DNA from 3 places in the Bacillus sp. ISL-47 genome. Region 2 is predicted to be linked to each of the others. Evidence: predicted binding sites of a transcription regulator. Region 2 holds the regulator's gene; each other region holds the start of a gene.
What was found. The regulator CtsR, encoded in region 2, represses protease genes until heat stress. The targets are predictions, from matches to a motif close to ATGGTCAATAAAGGTCAAACA.

Region 1 (3,285 bases), on a different contig from region 2:
CAGCCTTCCTTAAGCATAGTGACAATCAGAACTACTCTATGTATGTTCTTCCTGGTTATGAACTGACAGCAGAGGAGCCATATAAAGATGTCCTATACTTTACGGAAAATGACCAAGTGTACATGCGCATAGAGCTTCTTCCTGACGATGCCGACTGGAGCATGATTGAAGAAAATACAAAAGCACAATTAGGTGCTGTAAGCGAAGACGTGCAAAGTGAAAAAGCGCCCGCCGATGAATTTTTTAAAGGCGCAACAGTCATGAAGGCAGAACAAAATGGCGAGAAAGTTAAAGCGTATCTTATTAAAAAGGATGAGCTTGCCCTTAAGCTGACCCTTTTTACAAAAGAAGAAGCTGACCATGAAGAGGCTTTCCTTCAAATGGCAAAGACAATTATGAAAGAAGAACCGATAAAATAAGAGACAGATGTAGAGATCCGGACAAAGCCGGATCTCTTTTAAATTTAACTTTGTTAAAGCTCACGGTTGATTTAAGCGCCATGTTGTTTGGAGCAGAAATCAACATTTTTCATTCCCATTAAATGGCTTCATCCATAAAAGAACAATGAAGGTTAAACTGACATAGCCAAATATAGGATATAAGTAAGATAGCAATGTTCCATAATTAATCAGACTTATAAAGTAGCAAATAACAAAAATGGCGCTGACAATTACAATACTCGGCAGAGAAATATACTTTTTGATTTGTCTTTCGATCCCGAAAACATTACCAATTACGGATGTGAAAATTTCACCATAAATCACAAAAACAAATATCCAATAAATAGAGGATGCCAATGTTTTTACAATAGCGGCCATCGGGATGTCATAAGCTTCGATGTTCGGGAGCATGACAAGAGTTAAATGGCTTGAAATAAGGATTAGGGTTAAGGCTGCTCCCCCAAGATATCCACCCCATTTAATGGTTCGGTCATCATTTATTTCTGACGCGACAGGGACTAAAACAGCCTGGGCAAGTGTCAGATTTAACGCCGTATAAGAAAAAGGCGCGACAACCGCTTTCCATCCATCTTCAGCAAAAGGGATAAACATGACTTGTTCCGTAAAATTCGGAAGCTTCATACTGATAAACATCAAAATAAAACTAAAGGCGATCATCATCGGAACCACAAAGGTGTTCACCGCAAATAATCCGCGTATGCCCACTATCATTGTAATGATCGTTAACCCTATTGTAATGAAAAGGCCTGCTATTTTGCTGATTCCAATCTGCTCTTCAAAAACTGCTCCAGCTCCAGAAAGCATCACGGCACAAACGCCCAAAAGCATAAATAACATCAATATATTAATGGCAGATCCAAAAAACTTGCCAAAAAGGTATTCATTTAATTCCTGATATGACGCAGCCTTTATACGGGCGGAGATTCGCATTAATTTTGATCCCAGAAAAATAAAAATATAGCCGCTCATTAAGATGCCTACTAAGCCGATAAAACCAAATCGGGAAAAAAACTCCACAATCTCTCTTCCAGTTGCAAAGCCCGCTCCCACCACGGTTCCCACGTAAACGGCAGCAATCTGAAAAGCCGCCCCCCAGTTTGTTCTCACTCAATCTCCTCCTTCACTTCCAATATATGAAGGGCGGGACAAACAAAGACGAGCTTTTTCCAATAAATGCTGAAAACCCTGTCTAGTAAGGAAAAAACTTTCTAAAAAATACCAGTAAAAAATACTTGAAAGTCAAAAAAGGTCAAAATATAATAAAGTTACAAGGTCAAAGATAGTCAAAGTCAAACACCAATAAATTTATGGAGGTATGCTAAATATGCTTTGTCAAAAATGTCAAACACATGAAGCTAATGTACAATTGAGACTTAATGTAAATGGAAATGAACGCAATTTAAACCTTTGCCATAGCTGTTTCCAAAACGAAAAGCAAAAAAGCCTTACTTCCTTTGGGCCGGCTATAAATGGCTTTTCAGGTTTTGGCCAAATACCTTTAGAGGATTTCTTGAAAAAGATGGCTTCCTCTCAAGGAAATGAAAATTTCTCACACAGTCCTTTAAAAGAAGCTCCTAACAAATCTCGCGGAAACGGCGGGTTCATAGACCAATTTGGCAGAAATCTGACTCAGCTTGCCAAGGCAGGCTTACTAGATCCAGTTATAGGAAGAGAAGAAGAAGTTAATCGTGTTATTGAAATATTAAATAGAAGAAGCAAGAATAATCCTGTATTAATTGGGGAGCCCGGTGTTGGTAAAACTGCGATCGCTGAAGGGCTGGCAACGAAAATTTCTGAAGGTGGCGTCCCAAAAAAGCTTCTAAATAAGGAAGTCTATTTGCTTGATGTTGCATCTCTTGTTGCGAACACAGGAATCCGGGGCCAATTTGAAGAACGCATGAAGCAATTGATCTCTGAACTGCAGGCACATAAGAACATCATTCTATTTATCGATGAAATCCATTTGCTTGTCGGAGCAGGCTCAGCGGAAGGTTCAATGGATGCAGGCAATATTTTAAAACCTGCTCTTGCAAGAGGCGAGCTTCAAGTTGTCGGTGCAACTACTTTAAAAGAATACCGTCAAATTGAAAAGGACCCTGCACTAGAACGCAGATTCCAGCCGGTCCATGTACTGGAGCCAACTGCTAATGAAGCGATTGAAATCCTAATGGGACTTAAGAAAAAATATGAAGATTACCATGAGGTTTCTTTTACGGATGAAGCGATTAAGGCTTGTGTGCAATTATCAAGCCGCTATATTCAGGATCGATTCCTTCCTGACAAAGCGATCGATTTAATGGACGAAGCAGGTTCAAAAAGAAATCTTGAATCAGGCTATACGGCAGGTGAAGACATTGAAAAGCGTCTTGAAGACATCAGCAGGCAGAAAGAACATGTTTTGAAAGAAGAAAAATATGAAGAGGCGGCAAAACTTCGTGAAGAAGAATTAAAGCTTCAAAAGGCCTTAAACGGAGAAATGAAGACTGAACGGCCGGTTATTGAAGTTAGCCACATTCAGGAGATTATTGAAAAGAAAACCGGCATCCCTGTCGGCAAGCTTATAGAAGATGAGCAGGAAAAAATGCAAAACCTTGAAGCAAATCTGGCAGAAAAGGTAATTGGACAGCAAGAAGCAGTGCAAAAGGTGTCCAAAGCCATTCGCCGAAGCCGTGCAGGACTAAAATCAAAGCATCGTCCAATTGGTTCATTCCTTTTCGTAGGGCCTACAGGTGTCGGTAAAACCGAACTAACTAAAACCCTTGCTGAGGAGCTATTCGGCTCCAAGGATAGCATGATCAGATTGGATATGAGTGAATATATGGAA
Region 2 (3,285 bases):
GTGATACTCGGCAACTTCTTCATGCATTATCTAGTTTTGAAGGAATGAATGTTCTTCAAATCAAATAGTCTGGTGGCGATAGCGAGAAGGTCACACCCGTTCCCATACCGAACACGGAAGTTAAGCTTCTCAGCGCCGATGGTAGTTGGGGGCTGTCCCCCTGTGAGAGTAGGACGCTGCCGGGCAATAAAAAGAGCACCGATCAGGTGCTCTTTTTGTGTTTTTATTTATTTTCCAGCTATCAATATCACTTATTTCTCTAAAGTAGTCACTTTTTTGGGTCAACTTGCCCTGTTTTATAGGGAATATCGGTCACTTTCTTAGATTTATCGGTCAGAATTCCATTTTATCAGCCACTTCTTCGATATATCAGTCAGATTTCATTTTTATCGGTCACTTTTTCCATATATCGGTCACTTGGCTCTATGGCGCCTTTTTATAGCCAAAACCCCCTAAATTCAATGTAAATCTCCGTTCACTCTGCACCAGCAGAAAAATGTAAATTTGGATCATATGCTAGACAAATAGTTATATCCCCATATGTTCTGGAAAAAATCAAAAAGCAAGTCTTTATACTGTGTGCAGTGCTCCTCACAAAACAAATCCTGTTCTAATGTTCCGTTCTTCAAAAAGAAAATACTATCCAAAATTATTGACTTAATATAATACTTTTAATAAAAAGTATAAATTACATCCTCTACTCATGCACAAACCTTCCTAACTCAAAATATATTGTTATCGACATTAACTACCAAATTCAGGTTTGGGAAGTCAAAAAATGGGGGAAAATTATTAACACCCGCCGATTGCAAGAAATTACATAAATCATGTATAATTAATGTCAAATATAGTCAAAGTCAGATAGGAGGAGGCTTGGTGAGAAATATATCCGACATAATTGAGAATTATCTAAAACAGGTTTTAGAAAAAAGTGAGAGGGAGATCGTGGAAATAAAAAGAAGTGAAATTGCTGATAAATTTCAATGTGTGCCCTCTCAGATCAATTATGTTATCAACACCCGCTTTACGATTGAAAAAGGCTATGTCGTGGAGAGTAAGCGGGGCGGCGGAGGCTATATCCGGATTATGAAAGTCCAGTCTTATGACCACGCTGATTTAGTGGACCAGTTGATTTCATTAGTGCAAGGCCGAATCGCCCAAAGCAGTGCCGAAAATGTAATCTATCGCCTGGTTGAAGAAGAAATCATTACACATAGGGAAGCAAAAATAATGCTTAGTGTAATCGACCGTTCTGTACTTTATATTGATCTGCCATACAGGGATGAACTACGGGCACGAATGTTGAAGGCGATGTTAACTACTTTGAAATATAAATAAAGTTTTAGCGAGCTGGAGAGGTGAAGTCATGATTTGTCAGGAGTGTAATCAAAGGCCGGCAACGCTGCATTTTACAAAGGTAGTAAATGGTGAGAAAGCAGAGTTTCATCTTTGCGAAAAGTGTGCGCAGGAGAAAGGTGAAATGTTCATGCTTGGCAGCGGATCCGGTTTTTCAATAAATAATTTGCTGGCAGGCCTGCTGAATATTGAACCTGCGTTTCAGGGATCGAATCAGGATCCTTTCCAGCAGGAGAAGGTGTTGCAGTGTGAACAATGTTCCATGACCTTTCAGCAGTTTATTAAAGTAGGGAGATTTGGATGTGCTCGTTGCTATGAAACCTTTAAAGAACATCTGAATCCTATACTTAGAAGGCTGCACAGCGGGAATTCCTCACATAACGGAAAAATTCCTGCAAGAATAGGCGGAACTATTCATTTACGAAGGAATATTGACGAATTGAAACATAAGTTAAAAGAAATGATTGGCCAAGAAGAGTTTGAAAAAGCGGCAGAATTAAGAGACGAAATAAGGAAGCTGGAAAAACAGCTCAATGCCAATCATGAGGGAGGGGAATAAGCTTGTCGCTGGAACGTTTCATGAATCAAGCTATTAGCTCCTGGATGAGTGCTGAAGGCCCCGATTCCGATATTGTCTTAAGTTCGCGAATCAGGCTCGCTCGCAATATTAAACAATATAAATTTCCAACTTTATTTTCAAACGAAGAAGCAAAAGCGGTTATCCAAAAAGTGAGTGAAAGGGTGGAGCATTCTTCTCTTTCAAAACTAGGAGAGTTGGAACTCCTATTAATGGATGAACTTCAGCCTCTTCAAAAAAGAGTATTAATGGAAAAACACCTAATTAGTCCACATCTTGCTGAGAATTCAACTCATGGTGCCTGCCTTCTTTCAGAAAATGAAGAGGTAAGCATTATGATTAATGAAGAAGACCATATACGGATTCAATGTTTGTTTCCAGGGTTTCAGCTTTTGGAAGCCTTAAGTATGGCAAATAAAATAGATGATTGGCTGGAGGAAGAAGCCGATTATGCTTTTGATGAAAATGTTGGCTTTTTAACAAGCTGCCCGACAAATGTAGGGACTGGTCTTAGAGCATCCGTTATGATGCATTTGCCGGGTCTTGTGCATACCCAGCAAATGAACCGGATTATTCCGGCGATTAATCAGCTTGGCTTAGTAGTTAGAGGAATTTACGGTGAAGGCAGCGAAGCATTAGGAAACATCTTTCAAGTTTCAAACCAGATCACACTCGGAAAATCAGAAGAGGATATCGTAGAGGATTTGAAAAGTGTTGTCAGCCAGCTAATTTCACAGGAAAGATCAGCAAGGGAAGCATTAGCAAAGACTTCTAACATACAATTAGAAGACAGAGTCTTCCGCTCTTATGGCGTTTTATCAAATTGCCGAATTATTGAATCAAAGGAAGCCGCTCAATGCTTATCCGATGTTCGCCTGGGAATAGATATGCAGTATATAAAAAACATATCAAAAAATATTTTAAATGAGCTGATGATCCTGACACAGCCCGGCTTTTTGCAGCAATATGCAGGCGGGCCGCTTAGGCCTCATGAACGCGATATCCGCAGGGCTTCATTAATCAGGGAAAGATTAAAAATGGAAGATCAAGAGTTAGGAGGATGAAATTATGATGTTCGGACGATTTACGGAAAGAGCTCAGAAGGTATTGGCACTAGCACAGGAGGAAGCAATCCGTTTAGGCCATAATAACATTGGGACAGAACATATCCTGCTTGGACTGGTACGCGAAGGAGAAGGTATAGCCGCAAAAGCCTTATATGCTTTGGGTCTTGGTTCTGAGAAGATTCAAAAAGAGGTTGAAAATCTAATAGGCAGGGGACAGGATGCTTCCCAGACTATCCATTATACACCGCGCGCTAAAAAGGTAATTGAGCTATCCATGGATGAAGC
Region 3 (3,285 bases), on a different contig from region 2:
GGCCTGATCTTTTAATTCTGCAAGCTCCTTCTGGAGAACAGAAAGCCTTGCTTTGCTTGCTTCATCATTTTCTTTCCTTAGTGCAGCTTCCTCAATTTCCAGCTGCATTACCCGCCTTGTTACTTCATCCAATTCAGAAGGCATGGAATCGATTTCCGTCCTAATCATGGCACATGCCTCATCAACTATATCAATCGCTTTATCCGGCAAAAAGCGATCTGTAATATAGCGATCGGATAATGTTGAAGCAGCTACCAGGGCTCTATCGTGAATATTGACCCCATGATGTATTTCAAAACGCTCTTTTAGACCCCTTAAAATGGAGATGGTATCTTCTACATCCGGCTCCTGTACTAACACCTGCTGAAAGCGACGTTCAAGTGCCGGATCCTTTTCAATATATTTCCTGTGCTCTTCAAGTGTTGTCGCACCAATGCAGTGCAGTTCTCCTCTCGCAAGCATTGGCTTTAGCATATTCCCTGCATCCATGGCTCCTTCGGTTTTACCTGCTCCCACAATTGTATGCAGTTCATCGATAAAAAGGAGGATTCTGCCTTCGCTTTTTTTCACTTCATTCAGAACAGCCTTCAATCTTTCCTCAAATTCACCCCTGAACTTTGCACCAGCAATCAGGGCACTCATATCTAATGCAAAAATGGTTTTGTCCTTTAAGCCCTCTGGAACATCCCTGCGGACAATCCGCTGTGCCAGGCCTTCTACTAAAGCTGTTTTACCTACACCCGGTTCACCGATGAGAACAGGGTTGTTCTTGGTTTTCCTTGAAAGGATGCGAATCACATGTCGGATTTCACTGTCCCTGCCGATAACCGGATCAACCTTCCCTTCCTTAACCTCTGCAACAAGATCTCTTCCGTATTTTTTCAATGCTTCATATGTGGATTCTGGATTTTGAGATGTCACTCTTTGATTCCCCCTGATTTCCTTAATGGCATTCTCCACTTTTTCTTTATTGATACCATATGATTTTAAAATGGCTGCCGAGTCCGATTCTGCTTCTGCAGCTGATGCTATAAAAACATGTTCTACAGACATGTATTCGTCTTCATATTCCTTCATAAACCTTTCCGTTTCTGCCAGGAGGCGCTGCAATTTACCGGTAATATACAGCTTGCCTTGTTCAGCTCCTGACCCTGACACTTGGGGTTTTTTCCGTAAAGCTTCATGCATTTTATTTATGAAAGAATCGGCAGGAATCTGTAATTTAGACAGGATCGATTTAATCAGGTTATCCTCCTGATCCATTAAGGCCAGGAATAAATGGGCTTCATCTACTTCCTGATGATGTTCCCTTGTGGCAATTGACTGTGCATTCAACAATCCTTCCTGCATCCGCTCTGTCATTCGATTAAGATCCATTATAAGAGCCCTCCTTTTTGACCTTCTTTGACCTTTACTTTTATTATAATCCAATTTCTGCTTATGTAAAGTTTTCTGCAGTCAAATGCTTTAAGATGGTTAGCAATGCTTTATCCTCCATGGAGCGAGATGTGGCAAGGTTGATTAGTCAGATTGAAAGGAGGCAAACAGCGAAAAGTTAAGACGATTTGCAAAAAACTGAAAGCCATCCACAAATGGGATGGCTCGAGAAGTTTCTTATGCTTTTTCCCCATTTTGCTAATGGCTAATCAGATTTAAGGCTTTCTTTTATATGTCCAGACGCGGTTATGGTTGGAAGCCTCCGGAAATTGGTCTCCGGCTCTCAATTTAAGCATTTGAGGGTTATTGACGTTGCTTCCTGTTTCACCGATTTCAATATAAATTCCATTGTTCGGCGCTTTTTGCCCTGGCTTAAATTGTCTATTTTGCCCCATGCAAATACCTCCTTTAATCTTAAATCATTTTTTATTATTTCCACTCAAGGTTTCCTCATGTGTGTAACTATTGGCATTGGCTTTCCTAATAAGAATTTATTTTCCTTATTTTTGCAATAGGCCTGTTATTACTTTACACATTCGTGCTTATTATAGTTAAATGAGAAGGTATGAGATTTCATAGTTGGAGGATTTATAAGTGGAAGATTTTTTCTTATTGCTGAAATATTTATTTTTAGGACTATTTCAAGGTTTTACCGAGCCAATTCCGATTTCTTCAAGTGGACACTTGGAGATTGCTGAGTATTTTTTCGGGCTTGAAATTAAAGGCATGAGTTTCGCATTGCTCGTAAATACTGCCTCGCTATTTGCTGTTCTAATTATCTATCGCGAAGATATTATGAGGCTGATAAGCAATGGGCTTGCTTATATTACGACAAAAGATAAACGGGCGGAAGCTGACTTTCGATTTATTATTTACTTAATTATTGGAACGATACCTGCAGGTGTAATTGGAATATTATTTGAAGATTTTATTGATGAGAATCTCGCGAGCATTAAAACTGTAGGCATAACACTTATTGTTACCGGTCTTGCGCTGTGGCTAATCCGTAATATGAAGGGCCGCAAGAATGATGCTGAATTATCCGTGAAAGATGCGATTATCGTAGGCCTTGCCCAGGCAGTTGCCCTAATACCGGGCATCAGCCGCTCTGGCGCAACAATCGTTGCGGCAATGGGTCTTGGGATGAAACAGGAAACAGCTTTACGATTTTCTTTCCTGCTGTATATACCCGTAAGTGTCGGCGGTATGATTCTGGGCTTTAACGATATTATAAAAGACCCGAATTTAACTGACTATGCCCTACCTTATACACTTGCCTTTTTTGCATCTCTTGTTGCTTCCTACTTCTCCCTGAAGTGGTTTATGAACATTATGGCTAAAGGGAATCTGAAATATTTTGCCATTTACTGTTTTATTGTAGGGCCACTAGTTTATTTTCTGTCTTAATATGCAAAAGCCATCTCCAGCTGGAGATGGCTTTCTTATTATAAAATTTCTGAAAGAACCGCTTTTTGTACATGGAGCCGGTTTCCTGCCTGTTGGAAGACTTCAGAGTTGCTGCCGTCAATGACTCCTGCTGTGACTTCCTCACCGCGATGAGCAGGCAAGCAGTGTAAAAAGACGTAATCTTTTTTAGCTTTTTGGACAAGATATTCATTAACCTGGTATTGTGCAAAATCTTTAAGCCTTTGCTCATTTTCGGCTTCCTGTCCCATACTCGTCCAGACGTCTGTATAAATCGCATCGGAATCTTTAACTGCTTCCTCAGCATTATGGGAGACCTTAACTTCGGAACCGCTTTGTGCCGCGAATTCTTTTGATATCTTTAGAACTGATGGGTCTGGCTCGTAGCCTTCCGGGCATGCAATGGTGATATTAACGCCCATT

Region 1: the regulator CtsR is predicted to act here: its motif matches at 1,697-1,717, upstream of J7I93_RS06355 (ATP-dependent Clp protease ATP-binding subunit).
Region 3: the regulator CtsR is predicted to act here: its motif matches at 1,392-1,412, upstream of clpB (ATP-dependent chaperone ClpB).

Annotation. Positions count from the first base shown of each region.
Region 1 is NZ_JAGGQS010000019.1:11,376-14,660, reverse strand. Features, by position in the region: gene J7I93_RS06365 (hypothetical protein) at 1-419, shown strand, start outside; gene J7I93_RS06360 (YkvI family membrane protein) at 519-1,568, opposite strand; gene J7I93_RS06355 (ATP-dependent Clp protease ATP-binding subunit) at 1,786-3,285, shown strand, end outside.
Region 2 is NZ_JAGGQS010000049.1:18-3,302, forward strand. Features, by position in the region: rRNA gene rrf (5S ribosomal RNA) at 69-185, shown strand; gene J7I93_RS17020 (CtsR family transcriptional regulator) at 874-1,338, shown strand; gene mcsA (protein-arginine kinase activator protein McsA) at 1,367-1,915, shown strand; gene mcsB (protein-arginine kinase McsB) at 1,918-2,997, shown strand; gene clpC (ATP-dependent Clp protease ATP-binding subunit) at 3,002-3,285, shown strand, end outside.
Region 3 is NZ_JAGGQS010000035.1:134,448-137,732, reverse strand. Features, by position in the region: gene clpB (ATP-dependent chaperone ClpB) at 1-1,377, opposite strand, end outside; gene J7I93_RS12630 (YjzC family protein) at 1,653-1,832, opposite strand; gene J7I93_RS12625 (undecaprenyl-diphosphate phosphatase) at 2,032-2,844, shown strand; gene argF (ornithine carbamoyltransferase) at 2,883-3,285, opposite strand, start outside.